4 regions of the Bradyrhizobium sp. CIR18 genome follow, and region 1 is predicted to be linked to each of the others. Evidence: predicted binding sites of a transcription regulator. Region 1 holds the regulator's gene; each other region holds the start of a gene.
What was found. The regulator LexA, encoded in region 1, represses DNA repair genes until DNA is damaged. The targets are predictions, from matches to a motif close to TGTTCNNNNTGTGTTCNG.
Positions count from the first base shown of each region.

Region 2: ruvC (crossover junction endodeoxyribonuclease RuvC) is a predicted target of LexA. The motif match lies at 2,043-2,060, and genes of this name have one in related genera.
Region 3: GGD65_RS28650 (putative DNA modification/repair radical SAM protein) is a predicted target of LexA. The motif match lies at 2,061-2,078, and genes of this name have one in related genera.
Region 4: GGD65_RS21585 (YifB family Mg chelatase-like AAA ATPase) is a predicted target of LexA. The motif match lies at 2,697-2,714, and genes of this name have one in related genera.

Region 1 is NZ_JACIHF010000001.1:659,922-664,106, forward strand. It holds gene GGD65_RS03220 (hypothetical protein) at 111-317, shown strand; gene glp (gephyrin-like molybdotransferase Glp) at 545-1,756, shown strand; gene lexA (transcriptional repressor LexA) at 1,932-2,633, shown strand; gene GGD65_RS03235 (hypothetical protein) at 3,162-3,596, shown strand; gene GGD65_RS03240 (GAF domain-containing protein) at 3,815-4,185, shown strand, end outside.
Region 2 is NZ_JACIHF010000005.1:9,327-13,511, reverse strand. It holds gene ruvB (Holliday junction branch migration DNA helicase RuvB) at 1-718, opposite strand, end outside; gene ruvA (Holliday junction branch migration protein RuvA) at 870-1,487, opposite strand; gene ruvC (crossover junction endodeoxyribonuclease RuvC) at 1,484-2,011, opposite strand; gene GGD65_RS18115 (YebC/PmpR family DNA-binding transcriptional regulator) at 2,242-2,988, opposite strand; gene GGD65_RS18110 (methyl-accepting chemotaxis protein) at 3,199-4,185, shown strand, end outside.
Region 3 is NZ_JACIHF010000011.1:133,978-138,162, reverse strand. It holds gene GGD65_RS28660 (DNA polymerase Y family protein) at 1-1,310, opposite strand, end outside; gene GGD65_RS28655 (ImuA family protein) at 1,207-1,995, opposite strand; gene GGD65_RS28650 (putative DNA modification/repair radical SAM protein) at 2,159-3,394, shown strand; gene GGD65_RS28645 (UdgX family uracil-DNA binding protein) at 3,394-4,185, shown strand, end outside.
Region 4 is NZ_JACIHF010000006.1:280,553-284,737, forward strand. It holds gene GGD65_RS21575 (PAS domain-containing hybrid sensor histidine kinase/response regulator) at 1-391, opposite strand, end outside; gene GGD65_RS21580 (hypothetical protein) at 516-989, opposite strand; gene GGD65_RS21585 (YifB family Mg chelatase-like AAA ATPase) at 1,099-2,637, opposite strand; gene GGD65_RS21590 (PilZ domain-containing protein) at 2,866-3,111, shown strand; gene GGD65_RS21595 (tetratricopeptide repeat protein) at 3,291-4,064, shown strand; gene GGD65_RS21600 (AAA family ATPase) at 4,086-4,185, opposite strand, start outside.

The DNA.
Region 1 (4,185 bases):
CAAAATGAGGAACCAGAGCGCTTTGTGTATTTTTGTACGGAGTTCCGGGAACGGAATGGCCCCTTGCGGACTCTTGAGTCCGTTGGGACTTCTACACCGGACTTATGCACGTGCTGGGCAAAACCTATCTCACCAAGCAAGCCTCTCTCCTGCTTGAATTCGCAAGAACCACCTCGGATTCGGACCTTTCCGCCAAGCTGATCAGCAAGGCCGCCGACCTGAAATCCCAGGCCGATCCGCTGCCCGACAAGGATCAAGGGCCGAAGGCTCCTGACGTCGCGCTGGACGCCGGGCCGGACCGGCCGAGCGGGAGTTGAGCGATGCTGGCTGTGGCGCTCGTCATTCTCGTCCTCGCCATGGCCACCCTCCTGCCGATCGGTCTCGTTCTTTGGATCATGCCACGCCAAGCCTGAGCCTGCCTTCCATCCTGGGCTGGAAGCGGCAGGATAAATCCTGCCCGCTCCGCCATTTTGCCTCTGCCCCCGCGCTCGGCTAGAAGACTGTCGGAACATTTCATCCGAACGTGCCGAGCAGGAGTTTCGCCGTGGCCTTGATGCCGGTTTCCGACGCCCTTGCTGCGGTGCTGGCGGGTGCAGAGCCGCTGCCTGCAGAGATGGTTTCACTCGACGAAGCCTACCATCGCGTGCTCGCGCAGGACGTCGCTGCGCGGCGCACCCAGCCGCCCCAGGCGATGTCGGCGATGGACGGCTATGCCGTGCGCGCGGCCGATGCGGCAACAATGGATTCCACGCTGACAATGATCGGTGAGGTCGCGGCGGGCCGTCCGTTCACGGGAAAGGTCGGCGCCGGCGAAGCCGTGCGGATCTTCACCGGCGGCGTCGTTCCGGACGGCGCGGATGCGGTCGTGATCCAGGAGGACACGATCGCCGAAGGCAAGCACATAACGATCAAGGAAGCCGCGATCGTGGGTCGGCACATCCGCCCCGCCGGCGTCGATTTCCGCGAGGGCGACGTTCTCCTGCGCAAGGGAACCCGTCTGACGGAGCGCGATCTCGCCCTCGCCGCCGGAATGAACCACCCGCAGCTCGCCGTTTGCCGCCGTCCGAAGGTCGCGATTCTCGCCACCGGCGACGAACTGGTGATGCCGGGCTCAACGCCCGGGCACGGCCAGATCGTCTATTCCAACGGCTATGCCCTGCACGCGCTCGCCCGCAGCGAAGGCGCCGAGACCATCGACCTCGGTGTCGCCGCCGATACGCTGGAGGCCACCACCGCCGGCATCCGCCGCGCGCGCGAAAGCGGCGCCGACATCCTGGTCACGACCGGAGGCGCATCGGTCGGCGACCACGATCTGGTCCAGCAGGCGCTCAAGGACGAAGGCATCGCGATGGCGTTCTGGAAGATCGCGATGCGGCCCGGCAAGCCGATGATGCACGGGCGGTTAGGGGCGATGGGCGTCATCGGCCTGCCCGGCAATCCCGTGTCGTCCTACGTCTGCGCCTTCCTGTTCATGGTGCCGCTGATTCGCGCGCTATCAGGCCGTTCGGTGATTCATCATCATCGCGAGCGCGTCGTGCTGGGCCGCGATCTCGGCGCCAACGACCAGCGCGAGGATTATCTGCGCGCGCGCCTGGAAAAGCGCGACGATGGCGCGCTCGTCGCCCTTCCCGTCAGCCATCAGGACTCCTCTCTGCTTGCGAATCTTGCTGCAGCACAGGTACTTCTCGTGCGCGCACCGTTTGCGCTGAAGGCCGAGGCCGGCAGCCCCTGCGAGGTGCTGCGGCTCCCCGTCTGAACTGCGCCGCCACACGCATTCCGTGAGTTTCGTTCTGTTCACGGTAAATTAAGCAGTTGCGGAACACATATCGAACATATAGTGTCCGTTCATGATTTGTTTCGAGATGTAGCGGCTTATCGCTGAACTCATCGTCTCGGAATCGAACGACATCAACCGGGGGACTTTGTTCGAGATGTTAACGCGCAAACAATACGAGCTTCTGCGGTTCATCAGCGAGCGCTTGAAGGAAAGCGGCGTGCCGCCGTCCTTCGACGAGATGAAGGATGCGCTCGACCTACGCTCGAAGTCAGGCATCCATCGCCTGATCACCGCGCTCGAGGAGCGCGGCTTCATCCGCCGCCTGCCCAACCGCGCCCGGGCCATTGAAGTGATCAAGCTGCCGGAGCTCCAGGCTGCCGCCGGCAACCGACGCGGCTTCACGCCAAGCGTCATCGAGGGCAATCTCGGCAAGCTACGCGCGAGCTCCAGCCCGTCCGCGGACGAGGGCGAGCGACCCGTTGCGGTGCCCGTGATGGGCCGCATCGCGGCCGGTACTCCGATCGAGGCTTTGCAGACCCGCAGCCACACGATCAGCGTGCCGCCCGACATGCTCGGCTCCGGCGAGCATTACGCGCTCGAAGTGCGCGGTGATTCCATGGTCGAGGCCGGCATCCTCGACGGCGACATGGCGCTGATCCAGCGCAACGAGAGCGCCGATACCGGCGACATCGTGGTGGCACTGATCGACGACGAGGAGGCCACGCTCAAGCGCTTCCGCCGCCGCGGCGCCTCGATCGCGCTGGAGCCCGCCAATGCCGCTTATGAGGTGCGCATCCTGCCGCCGAACCGCGTGAAGATTCAGGGCAAGCTGATCGGGCTTTATCGCAAGTACTGATACCGGAAGTACTCGATACCGAAGTCTTTAGCGCCTCGCGCGCGCCTTCGATCGGCCTCGCCGATCAGAGATTGGAGCGGATAACGGTCCGCTCCGGCTGGATAGTCTTTCTGGTATCGCACAGATTGTCCGGCCCCTCCTCCTTTCGCGACATCCTCGGCAGGCCGCGCGACGCAACATCGCTTCGCGGCCTTTCGAGTTCGAGGGGGGACGGCCCAAATGCGCAGCTCGTTTGAGTGCAGCCGCAGCAACGCTGATCGCATCACCAGCATCGCGTTGCCGCGCAACCGCATCACTCCGCCGGTCGTTGACACGCGCGGTTGTCGAGACGCGGCTGCCAAATGCACGGAAGCCGACTTTGTTCCTAACAAATTCGGAAAAGATGGAAAAGATAATGTGATCGGGGCTCGCGGATCCCAGCCGCAGATTTGCCTACAACCGAGCAGACCGTCACGTGCTTCCACTCTGGTAGGGGCCTGCGCCTCCGAAAGAGGTGCGGGTCGCTATCTCTGCATTGAGGAGCACCCGATGTGTGACTACAGCCTGCATGCCGTCGCGACGCGCCCCGCAGAAGTCGGCGAGACGATCGTTACGACAACATTCCGCGGCACCTCGACGCGCGGCTTCGCCTCCGAAGCCGATCTCTCCGTCGCGGTCTGCCTGCTGCCGGGGACGGAGCTCGCCTTCGCCGACGACGTCCGTTACGACAACCGCTGGATCTGGACGCGCACCGTCAACTCCCGCGTCGGCAAGTTCGGCAAGATCGATCCGCACATTCCCGATCGCCATCATGACGCGATCGAATTCCCGGACGGCAAATCCGTGCTGGTGACGCAACTGGTCGAAGGCCAGCGCGCAACCGTGCTGCAACTGCCGGTGACCCAGCCGATCGGCGAGCGCGAGCACAAGCCGCAGATCATCGCCGACAGTCGCCCGACGGTCACACGACTGCCGATCGGCTGACGCCCTCCGCCCGATAGGCCGAGGGCCAGGATTGAAATGCCGTCGCCGGCCGAGGCCGGCGAGCCCGGTGGGTTTTTGTTTCATGAAATTCGATCGGCGAGCGCCGCCGCCTCGCCTCGTCGCCGCACGAAGTTTGAGCCGTGCTGCCTGAATTTTAAACGTCCGCTCCGCAGCCAAATGACCGATGCTGTCGTGGTTTGAGGCGGCGGACACGCTCGATGAAAACCTTCATTCGCGTCGTTGAACTCTGGGTGCCTGACCGGACGCGCATGCGGCTGGAATTTGGCGGCGGCCTCTACGATGAAGGGCTGTCCGCGTTCAAGGCCGTCAGCGAAGAGCTGCACTTCGGATATGACGAGGGGCTTCCAGGCAAGGCCTGGGCCTGCGGCCATCCCGTCATCCTCACGAAATTCGCCAACTCCTATTTCAAGCGAACCGATCAGGCCGTCGCGGCCGGCCTCACCTGCGGCGTGGCGGTGCCGGTGTTCGCAGGCGAATTCCTGCAAGCCGTGATGGTGCTGTTCTGCGGCGACGACGAGGCGCATGTCGGCGCGATCGAGCTCTGGCACAACGATCCTGATCTCTCCCA
Region 2 (4,185 bases), on a different contig from region 1:
CGATCTTGCGGTCGATCTTGTCGGCATCGGCCGCCGAGGCGAAATCGCGCACGCGGCGGAGCAGGCGGCCGGCGATACGCGGCGTGCCGCGGGCGCGGCGGGCGATTTCGTTGGCGCCATCCGCGCTCATGCCGACATTGAGCACGCGCGCGCCGCGGCTGACGATGCTTTCGAGCTCCTCGATCGTGTAGAAATTGAGCCGCACCGGAATGCCGAAACGATCGCGCAATGGATTGGTGAGCAGGCCGGCACGCGTGGTGGCGCCGACGAGGGTGAATTTCGACAGCTCGATCTTCACCGAGCGCGCCGCCGGGCCTTCGCCGATGATGAGGTCGAGCTGAAAGTCCTCCATCGCGGGATAGAGCACCTCTTCCACCGCCGGGCTCAGACGATGGATCTCGTCGATGAAGAGCACGTCGCGCTCTTCGAGATTGGTGAGGAGGGCTGCGAGATCACCGGCCTTTGCGATCACAGGCCCTGACGTCGCGCGAAAGCCGACGCCCAGCTCCTTGGCCACGATCTGCGCCAGCGTGGTCTTGCCGAGGCCGGGCGGGCCGACGAACAGCACGTGATCCAGCGCCTCGCCGCGCTTGCGCGCCGCTTCGATGAAGATCGAAAGGTTCTTGCGCGCCTGCTGCTGGCCGACGAAATCGGACAGCGATTGCGGACGCAGCGCGGTGTCGCCGACATCGTCGCTGCGGCGCTCGGGCGAGACCATGCGGTTGGCCTTGGGATCGCTCACCTGGCGAACTCCCCGTAGAGTGGGCAAAGGCGCTCTTCGCGCCGTGCCCACGAGATCTCTCCGATCGCCCTAAGAGTGGTGGGCACGCTGCGCTTTGCCCACCCTACGAGACTGACCATTGCCGCGCTCACTTCGCCAATTCCTTCAGGCCGAGGCGAATGAGCTGCGCCGTCTCGGCGCCTTCACCCGCACTGCGCGAGGCCGACGCAATCGCGGCGGCCGCCTGCGGCTGGCCGTAGCCTAGATTGACCAGCGCGGAGATCGCGTCGGCGACGGGCCGCGGCGCCCGCTGGTCGTCGACAGCGCCGGCAAGATGCACCACAGCCGGATCGACATTGGCGAAAGCCGGCGCCTTGTCCTTCAATTCGGTGACGATGCGTTCGGCGACCTTGGGACCAACGCCGGGCGTGCGCGCCACCGCGGCCTTGTCGCGCAGCGCAATAGCATTGGCGAGATCGGCCGGCGCCAGCGTGCCGAGCACGGCGAGCGCGACCTTGGCGCCGACGCCCTGCACGGTCTGGAGCAGGCGAAACCATTCGCGCTCCTGGTCGGTGCGGAAGCCGAACAGTTTGATCTGGTCCTCGCGGACATAGGTCTCGATCGACAGCACGGCAGCCTCTCCCGGCGAGGGCAGATGCTGCAACGTGCGCGTCGAGCAGTGCACCTGATAGCCGACGCCGCCGACGTCGAGGATGACGAAATCCTCGCCGTAGGAATCGATCAGGCCCTTGAGCTTGCCGATCATAGCCCCGCCACCTTCAGCCGCAGCGCGGTGCTCTGGCGGTGATGGGCGTGGGTGATGGCAATGGCGAGCGCGTCGGCGGCGTCGGCGGACGGCGGCTCGGCCTTGGGCAGCAATATCTTCAGCATCATCGCGATCTGTTGCTTGTCGGCATGGCCGGCGCCGACCACGGTCTTCTTGACCTGGTTCGGCGCGTATTCGGCGACCGAGATGCCGAACATTGCGGGCGCCAGCATGGCGACGCCGCGGGCCTGGCCGAGCTTCAGCGTCGCAACGCCGTCCTTATTGACGAAGGTCTGCTCGACCGCGGCTTCCATCGGCTGATGGTTCGAGAGCACGGCCGCGAGCCCTTCATGGATCGCGAGCAGCCGGCGCGCCAGCGGCAAATCGTCCGGCGGTTCCACCGAACCGCAGGCGACGTAGATCAGGCGATTGCCCTCAGCCTCGATCACGCCCCAGCCGGTGCGGCGGAGGCCAGGGTCGATGCCGATGATGCGAACGGGGCCACGAATCGGGAGCGAAGTCATGGGGCCAGTGATAGCGGCTGGCTGCCGTGGGGGAAACAGAAACAGAACGGAAGTAACAGGGGAAGTGGGGGCGTTAGTGAGCCGCACCGCCCACCACAGACTCCGGCGTCATACCCCGCGAAGGCGGGCTATCCAGTACGCCGCGGCTTCTCCGTATTCCCATTGCTGTCTCTGGGATACTGGGTTGCCCGGTCAAGCCGGGCGATGACAGCGGAATGCGGAGCTGGTGATCACCCGCCCATCTTCGCCACCAGCGCGTCCGACACCTCGAAATTGGCGTAGACGTGCTGGACGTCGTCGTGCTCGTTGAGCAGGTCCATCAGCTTGAGCAGCTTCTCGCCGGTCTCGTCGTCGACCGCGACCGTGTTTTGCGGCTTCCAGATCAGCGCGGCCTTGCGCGGCTCGCCGAACTTGGCTTCCAGCGCCTTGGCGACGTCGCGATAGCCTTCGGTCGAGGCGTAGATCTCGTGACCGGCTTCGCCGGAGACGACATCGTCGGCGCCGGCCTCAATCGCGGCATCGAGCACGGCGTCGTCGGAAGCGACGCTGCGGTCGTATTCGATGATTCCGGTGCGATCGAACATGAAGGACACCGAACCGGTTTCGCCGAGATTGCCGCCCGATTTGGTGAAGAAGGAGCGGATGTCGGAGGCGGCGCGGTTACGGTTGTCGGTCAGCGCCTCGACGATGACGGCAACGCCGCCGGGGCCATAACCCTCGTAGCGGATCTCGTCATAGTTCTCGCCGTCGCTGCCGAGTGCCTTCTTGATGGCGCGCTCGATATTGTCCTTCGGCATGTTCTCCTGCCGCGCGGCGATTACGGCGGCGCGGAGGCGGGGGTTCATGTTGGGGTCGGGCGTGCCCAGCTTGGCCGCGACGGTGATTTCCCGCGCCAGCTTGCCGAACAGCTTCGACTTCTGGGCATCCTGCCGCCCCTTGCGGTGCATGATGTTCTTGAATTGGGAATGTCCGGCCATGCGTGGTCTCTCGGGGATCTCTTGGAATCGTACGCCAATGAGGGTGGGAAACGCGGCCTTATAGGCCGCCAACCCACCGGAATGAAAGGGTCTCGGATACTTTAAGGTAACACCGTACGGGCCCCTGCCCAGAGGTGAGGCATCGTTAACCCTGACTTCATTCCAGCCTGCGAAAATAACCTCCGAGCGTCCCCCGACAAGAGAGACCTGATGGCATTCGGACTATTTCGGAAGCGTCTGCCGGATATGGCCGCGCCCGTGGCAGCCGCAGAGGCCGCGCCGCCGGCGGCCCCATCCGAGCCCGCCCCGGCCGAAGGTGATTCGGCCCGGGAGATCCTGGAATTGCTGGAACTCGAGCTTGGCGCGATGATCCGCCAGCTCGAGCGCGCCGCCAATTCGGTGGCGGGCGGCGCCGAAGCGACCGCATCGACGCTTGCGGCCATCCGCGACCGCACCGACGCCCTGACCGGCCGCACCAATGCCGCGCAATCGACCGCCTCCACCTTCGCCCATGCCGCCGACAAGTTCACCCAGTCCGCGCTGGGGATCGGAGCGCAGGTTCGCGAGGCCGGCAAGCTCGCCGACGAGGCCAGCGCCGCGGCGCAGGAAGCCCGCGCCAATGTCGATCGCTTGCGCGAATCCTCCGCGGCCATCGGCAATGTCGTCAATCTGATCGCACAGATCGCGCGGCAGACGACGCTGCTCGCGCTCAACTCGACGATCGAGGCCGCACGCGCGGGCGCTGCGGGAAAAGGCTTTGCGGTCGTCGCAACCGAGGTCAAGGCCCTCGCGGTGCAGACGCAAGGGGCGACGGAAGAGATTACGAAGAAGATCGACGCGCTGCAGCGCGACGCCGCCGGCTCCGCGGACGCCGTGCACCGCATTTCGCAGGCGATCGAGGCGATCCGCCCGGTCTTCGAGACCGTCAACGGCGCGGTCGCCGAACAGAACGCCACGACCAGCGAAGTCTCCGGCAACGCCGCCAGCGCCTCGGAGTTCATCGTCTCGGTCGGCGAGAGCGCAGCCGAGATCGATGCCGCGACCAAGGCGGCCGAGAGCCATGGCGAGAACGTCGCCAGTGCCGGCAAAGCCGTCACCACCTTCGCACAGAAGCTGAAATCGCGCTGCGCCGTGCTGCTCCGCCAGAGCGAGCACGACGACCGCCGCAAGACCGAACGGCTGCCCTGCCATCTGAAG
Region 3 (4,185 bases), on a different contig from region 1:
GGCTTGTCGAACAGCCTTAAGGGACGCAGCGGCGGCTCGCTTTCGGTCCGTGCCGGCCATTCGGCCTGCATGGCGGCGGCGAGATGATGCTGCGCCGGCGCGGCCATCACAGCGCATTCGGGGATATGGGTATCCTCAGGCAGGTGCACGACGACGCGCTTTCCGCCGATGCGCGCGGCGATGCGGTCGATCAGCGCGGCAAGCTCGTCATTGTCGTGGACATGGGCGTCGAGATCGCGCTGCTCCTGCACCACGATCTCGGTGCGGCTCGCCGACAGGCGAACCATGTCGAAGCCGAAACCGGGATCCAGCGGATCGGCGAGCGCGTCGAGGCGCTCGCGAAACAGCCGGTCGATCACCGCGCTTCGCGTCACCGGACGTCCGGTCTCGACCATGATCGCGCGCACCACGCCGTCGGTGCGGAAGAACGCGGCTTCCAGCCGGCGCGCGCCCTTGCCCTGCTTCTCCATCGACGCGATCAGCGTGTCCGTCAGCCGCGACAGCGTCATTGCGATCATGGTGTCGGTCGCGATCGGCTCGGCGAAACGCTTCTCCACGATGTAATCGGGCAGCGGCTTTCGCGGGTTGATCGGCGCATCGCCCTGCCCTAGCGCATGTGCGAGCAGCGTGGAGAACCGCGCCCCGAACCGCGCCGTGATCTCGCTCGGCGAGCGCGCGGCGACGTCGCCGATGGTCTTGAGGCCGGCGCGGCGCAGGCCGGTGGTGATGGCTTCGTCCGCACCGAGCGCGGACACCGGAAACCGGCTGATCGCCCTCGCCTCTTCGCCATCGGCAACGATGGTGCCCGTGGCCTGCCGCGTCAGCGTGCGCGCGCAGACCGAGGTGCCGGCGATTGCCGCGCTGACGGCAAAGCCTTGTCGGCCGAGCGCACGAACCAGCGCTTGCAGCAACGCAGCCTCGCCGCCGAACAGATGCGCACAGCCGGTGATGTCGAGGAACAGCCCATGCGGCGGGTCGAGCGCGACCAGCGGCGTGAAGCGGTCGCACCAGTCGGCGATGTCGCTAAGCGTCTTCGCATCGGCCGCGACATCGGCATCGAACACTTTCAGGTCCGGGCACATCGCCCGCGCATTGGCCAGCGGCTGACCGATGTACAGGCCGAGGCGCTCGGCAGCCTCGTCCAGCGCATGGATCACCAGCGCATTGTTGTCCTTGATGACGACGATGCTCGGCTCATTATTGGTTTTACCCAGCCCGGCGCTGTTGAAGAACCGCTGGATCCGGTCGATGGGCAGGCGCGGCAGCCACAGGCTGAGAATACGTCGACGGTTCACTGAACTGGCACTCATCACAATTCCATTCCATGATCCACCGGCCGCAGGGGCCATGACGATTACGCAAGAGTTCGGCATCGAAACGCGGCGCGCCCCATGCGTCCCACACCGATCCCGGCGGCGAATGCGCCGCGCGCAGCATCCACCTGGTCTCCGCGGTCGAAGGCAGCGGCTGCGCCGCCATCCGCAGCATCAGGCCGGTGACGCCGGAGCTTTGCGCGGCCAGCGTCAGCTTGCGGCTCGCCACGAGATCGAACTGCCTGGTCTCGCCCCAGAGCTCGAGCACGACGGCGCCGAGCGCATCGCAAGCGAGCGCATCGGCCGAGGTACGCAGCGCGCTCTCGACATCGGCGGCGCGCACCATCACCACGCGGCGCGGATCGAGGCCGAGCTCGGCGAGCCCGCTCATCGACAGCGCGCCTGCCTCTATCTCCAAGAAATCCTGCCGTACCCACAGCAACGGCCGCTGCGCCGAGACGCGCCCGGCAAGCCCCATGACGAAGCCGGTCGCGGCCGTCCCCTGCCGTCCCTCACAAAACACCTCGTGGATCGCCGCGCGCGCGAGCCCGCCCTTCAGCGCGTTGTCGGCTTCGCTATGACCGAGTGCGACGCGATCGTGCGGATGCACGACCGTCGCCGTCTCGATACGCTCGATCTGGCCGCGCAAGGTCGCAAGCGCGCTTGTCCGTGCGCCGCTCATGCTCGCCGCTCCTTCAGAGGTGATTGCCGATGGCTCTCAAAAAGAGAACCAGCGGCTGGCTCATTTGTTCATGATATGTTCTAATATAAAGCTAACGGCGCGTAGAGAGTCAATCGAATTGGCGCGCAAGCGGATTCATGAGCTGAATCAAAGGGATTCCAAGATGGACGTACAACGCAAGCTGGAAATCCTGGCGGACGCCGCCAAATACGACGCGTCCTGCGCCTCCAGCGGCACCGAGAAGCGGGATTCCAGCGACGGCAAGGGCATGGGCTCGACCGCGCCCGGCATGGGCATCTGCCATTCCTATGCGCCGGATGGACGCTGCATCTCGCTGCTCAAGGTGCTGCTGACCAACGCCTGCAATTACGATTGCCTCTATTGCGTCAACCGCGCCTCCTCGAATGTGCCGCGCGCCCGCTTCACCGTCGACGAATTGGTCAAGCTCACGCTCGACTTCTACCGTCGCAACTACATCGAGGGCCTGTTTCTCTCCTCCGGCATCATCCGCAGCCCCGACTACACTATGGAGCAGGTGGTGAGCGTCGCGCGAAAGCTGCGCGAGGAGCATCACTTCCGCGGCTATATCCATCTCAAGACCATTCCCGAGGCCGACGATGCGCTGATCGCGGAAGCCGGCAAATATGCCGATCGTCTCTCCATCAACATCGAGATGCCCGAGGAGACGAGCCTGCAGCAATTCGCGCCGGAGAAGGACGTGCGCGCGATCCGCCGTACAATGGGCCGGCTGCGGCTGAAGCTCGACGAGGCCGAGGAAGGCCGCAGTGCGAAGACCAGGGCCAAGCCGCAGCGCTTCGCGCCGGCGGGCCAAAGCACGCAGATGATCGTCGGCGCTGATGCTGCCTCCGACCACACCATTCTCCACACCAGCGCCAATCTCTACGGCGCCTACCGCCTGCGGCGCGTCTACTACTCCGCCTTCAGCCCGATCCCCGACGCCAGCCGCGCCTTGCCTCTGGTGCAGCCGCCGCTGCTGCGCGAGCACCGGCTCTACCAGGCCGACTGGCTGATGCGGTTCTACGGCTTCGACGTTGCGGAGATCGTCGACGACAGCGCGATGCTGCCGCTCGACATCGATCCAAAACTCGCCTGGGCGCTGCGCCATCGCGACCGCTTCCCGCTCGACGTCAACCGCGCCAGCCGCGAGGAGCTGCTGCGCGTGCCGGGCTTCGGCACCAAAACGGTCGAGCGCATCATTACGACGCGGCGCACCACCACGATCCGTCTCTCCGATCTCGCGCGGCTGCACGTGCCCAAGCACAAGGCCCTGCCATTCATCGTCCTCAGCGATCACCGCCCCTCGCCGCATCGTCTCGATGCCGCCGGGCTGATCGAGCGCTTCAAGCCGAAAGCAACTCAATTGGGATTTGGCTTCTGATGCAATACATCACCCTCGACAACGAAACCGATTTCGACGGCTGGCGCAAAGCCGCGCGCAGCCTCGTGCTTCATCATGTGCAGCCCACCGATGTCACCTGGACCGTGCGGGGCGGCGAAGTCGATTTGTTCGCGCCGCAAGCGCCGTCTCCGATCCTCGAGGTGAACGACGGCACCTTCAATGTCTCCGCAAAATTTGTCGAACTCGCCCAGGCCGCAATCCTGCACCGCGATATCAAGCGCTTTGCGATCCTCTATCGGCTGCTGTTTCGGCTGAAGGACAACCACGACCTCATCGAGGTCGCGACCGACCCTGATGTCGCGCAGGTCACGGCGATGGCGCGAGCGGTCCATCGCGACGAGCACAAGATGCACGCCTTCGTCCGCTTCCGCGAGGTCGGACGCGAGCGCGCAGCGCATTACGTCGCCTGGTTCGAGCCGGAGCATCACATCGTCGAGCTCGCCGCGCCGTTCTTCGCCAAACGCTTCGCAGACATGCCCTGGTCGATCCTGACGCCGGACCTCTGCACACATTGGGACGGCCACGCGCTCGCGTTCACGCCGGGCGTCAGCAAGAGCGATGCGCCGGGCGAAGACCGGCTGGAGGAAACCTGGCGGCGCTATTACGCCAGCATCTTCAATCCAGCCCGGCTCAAGGTGAAGGCGATGCAGGCCGAGATGCCGAAGAAATATTGGAGGAACCTCCCCGAGGCTTCGATCATTAAGCCCTTGATCGAGGACGCCGAGCGCATGACCGGCGCCATGATCGCCAATGCCGCAACCGATCCGCAC
Region 4 (4,185 bases), on a different contig from region 1:
TGATGCGGCCATCGGTAGCGCGCAGCACGATGAGGTCGCCCTGTTGCTCGAACAGGCTGCGGGCGCGTTCTTCCGCTTCCTTCAGCTCCCAATTGCGGTCGATCAGCGCCTCGTTGTGGGCGGCGAGGGTGCGCAGCCGCTTGTTCACGAAACGCAGGCGCATGCTCAGCGTCGCAAGGCCGAGGCAGGCGAGCGCGAACAGGAAGCTCGCGCCGATCGCAAAGGTGTGGGGATCGTAGCCGGAGCTTTCGGACCGGCTGCCGGACACGAAACCATAGGCGCCGCCGAACGTCGCCGAGAAGATCATGAAAGAGCGGATCGCGAAGGCGATGCGGGGATGCTGTCGCCTGAAACGGCGCATGCGCACCTTGATCCGGAACGTCCGACCCATCGCACCGACCCCGACTCTTTTTCGAATCCCGCCACCCGCCGTCTGCGACGATGTCGCGCCGATCTTGCGAACAGCTTGAGGCTTTGGCGCTGCCTCCAAACAGGACTAACGAGGTGTTAACGCTTCAGAGCGAGGCGGCCTGGAGCGGGAGCGGGCGATGGCCGCCATGGGCGCCGACGATCAGCGCTGCGGCCTCGCGCTGCGAGAACGACTTCGAGCGCACATAGATGCGGTAATCCGCCGGCCCTTCGGTGGAGAGATAGATCACCTGGCCGCCATCGACGGGCTGAGCGGCAATCGAGACGAGGCGCGTCGAGGGATTGGCCTGACAGGAATCCGGCTCGGAACCGAGACCGTCGTCGACCACGGCGAAGTCCGCAGTATCGGCGTCGTCGGTGATCTGAACCCGCACCGTGGCGCGGGCGGGATCTTCGGTGAAGGCGACATGGACGGCGGCCGTCCAGAACAGGGAGGTGAGCTCGACCGAGGTTTCGCCGAGGGCGATGCAGGGATGCGAGACCGAACCGATCTCCGCGCGGGCGAACACCGCAGCCGCCAACAAGGGAACAACCGAGGTCAGGATCTTGAAACGCAACATGACACTCTACTCGCCGGGGCCCCGGGAACTCGTAATCGAAACTTAGCGGGCCTTATGGTTTGCAGAGCGTAAAGGAAACTCGTTACCGCCGGGTTGATGCGCGGAATGATCAAGCCATCTGCCGCACATCCTCCGCGAGTGCGCGGTAGGACAAGGCTTCGGCGAGATGCAGCCGGCCGATCTTGTCGGCGCGATCGAGGTCGGCCAGCGTGCGCGCCACCCGCAGCACGCGGTGATAGCCGCGCGCGGACAGCCGCATGGTCTCGGCGGCGTCGCGCAGCAGCTTCTGGCCCTGCGCGTCCGGCTTTGCGATCTCCTCCAGCACGGAGGCTGGGGCCTCGGCATTGGTCCGAACCTTGGGCAGGCCGGCATCGGCATAACGCGCGAGCTGAATGTCGCGCGCCGCGGCCACGCGGGCGGCGACCTCGGCGGAGCCTTCCGCCGGCGGTGGCAGGATCAGATCCGCCGCGGTCACGGCCGGCACTTCGATGCGCAGGTCGATGCGGTCCATCAGCGGGCCGGAGATGCGCGCCTGATAGTCGCCGGTGCAGCGGTCGACGCGGCCGCGCTTGCAGGCATAGCCCGGCTCGAACGCGTTGCCGCAGCGGCACGGATTCATCGCCGCGACCAGCATGAAGCGGGCAGGGTAGGTGACGCGGTGATTGGCGCGCGACACCGCGACTTCGCCGTTCTCCAGCGGCTGCCGCAGTGAATCCAGCACGCGCGGATCGAACTCCGGCAATTCGTCGAGGAACAGCACGCCCTGATGCGCCAGCGAGATCTCGCCGGGTTTTGCACGCATGCCGCCGCCGGTGAGCGCGGCCATGCTGGCGGAATGATGCGGCGAGCGGAACGGCCGCCGTGCGGTCAGCGCGCCGCCCTCGATCTCGCCGGCGACGGAGGCGATCATCGAGACCTCGAGCAGCTCGCTCGGTGACAGCGGCGGCAGGATCGAGGGCAGGCGCGCCGCCAGCATCGACTTGCCGGCGCCGGGCGCGCCGATCATGAGCAGATGATGCCCGCCGGCGGCGGCGATCTCCAGCGCGCGCTTGGCGCTTTCCTGGCCCTTGATGTCGCGCAGGTCGAGCGTCGAGGCGGCGGGCTCATGCACCTTCGGTGATGGCCGCGACAGCACCTGCGTGCCCTTGAAGTGGTTGGCGATCTGGATCAACGAGCTTGCCGCGATGATCTGGATGTCCGGGCTCGCCCACGCCGCTTCAGAGCCGCACGAGACCGGGCAGATCAGCCCTTCCTCGCGCATATTGGCGCCGAACGCGGCGGGAAGAACGCCGGCCACGGGCGCGATCGAGCCGTCGAGGCCGAGCTCGCCGAGCACGGTGAAGCCGGTCAGCGCATCCGGCGGGATCGCGCCGATCGCCGCCATCAGGCCGAGTGCGATCGGCAGGTCGTAATGACTGCCTTCCTTCGGCAGGTCGGCCGGCGCCAGATTGACGATGATCCGCCGCGCCGGCAGCGCCAGGCCGGAGGCGATCAGCGCCGAGCGCACCCGCTCGCGCGCCTCCGACACCGCCTTGTCCGGCAGGCCGACGATCGCGAAGGCCGGCAGGCCCGGCGCGACCTGCACCTGCACGTCGACCGCACGGGCCTCGATCCCCTCAAAGGCGACGGTGGAAACCCGCTGAACCATGCTCAAACCAGCCTGCCCCTCTCGCACAATTAGGGGTAGCAGAGGCGGGCCGCTTCCGCAAGAACAATACGGGAACGATCTGAGGCGGGGAGCAAGCCCTAACCAGTCGTAAACGACATGCCGACACTAAGCCTCGAATGCCAGCTTCTGTCCTCAGCACATTCCAACGAATGTCCGCTACTCCTAAGGCTGCGGGATGGGCCGTGGTCTAACGGGTGAACAATTCAAATGCTTGCAAATCGCCGGAGAAGCGAACGTCGGGTGTGCAGCCGGCTCGCCAAGATCCATTTTGGCGCGGGCTCGCTGCCGCGGGACTGCACGATCACCGATATTTCGGATGGCGGCGTGAAAGTGGTGGCGGAATTCCTGGAAGTGCCGCCGCAATTCACCATCATCTTCGCACCCGATTATTCCCGCCAGTGCCGCCTGCGCTGGCGCATCGGCTGCGAATTCGGTGCCGAGTTCACCGACTAAAGCGCGCCGCGATGAGGATGAATCGCATCGCGCTTTAGGTTATTGTTCAAGCATGATCTTCTCGGAAAACCGCTGCGCACTTTTCCGGATCATGCTTTGAGATCTCCCAAGCCGCGTCCTTAACGGGACTTTAGCGTTAATCGGTAAGCATCTCTGATCAGTTGCCGAGTGATCAGAGTATGTCCAAGCGTTCGTCCCTCGCCTCTCCCCCGGCGAGATTGCTGCTTCCCGCACTTCTGGTGCTCGCCTTGGGTGGCTGCCAGACCGCCGGCATCGAGGATGTGACCGGCGCGCTCGGTGTCAGATCGGAAACGGCCGTCAAGGCCGATGCCAAGCCGGAAATGGATGCGTTGCGCGAGCGCTATCGCGCCAAGCCCAGTGATCCCAACGTTGCGCTCGCCTACGGCAAGGCGCTGCGCGAGTCCGGCCAGCGCGCGCAGGCGGTTGCGGTCATGGAGCAGGCGGTGCTCGCCCATCCCAGCAACAAGGCGCTGCTCGCCGGCTATGGCCGCGCGCTCGCCGACAGCGGCAATTTCCAGCAGGCCTTCGACGTCCTCAGCCGCGCGCATACGCCCGAGGATCCGGACTGGCGCATCCTGTCGGCGCAGGGTGCCGCGCTCGATCAGCTTGGCCGCAACGAGGAGGCGCAGCAATATTATGCCGCGGCGTTGAAGATCGTGCCGGACGAGCCGACCGTGCTGTCCAATCTCGGCCTGTCCTATATGCTGCAAAACAATTTGCCGAAGGCCGAACAGGTGCTCGGCCGCGCTTATCAGCGCAATCAGAACGATGCGCGGGTCCGCGCCAATCTCGCGCTCGTGCTGGGCTTGCAGGGCCGCGAGGCCGAGGCCGAAATCCTAGTGAAGGCCGATTTGCCGCCGGACCAGGCCGCGGCCAAGGTCGCGGCGCTGCGGCAGCTGCTGGCGAAGAAGCAGCAGCGGGCGGACAAGTAATCCGCCCCTCCTGGTGTACGCTTACGACGCCTTGCGATGCGGCGCCGAGTTGCGGCTTGACTTGCCCTTCAGCTTCTTCAGCAGCGGTCCGAGCAGCGAGCGCTTCGGCTTCTTCACCTCG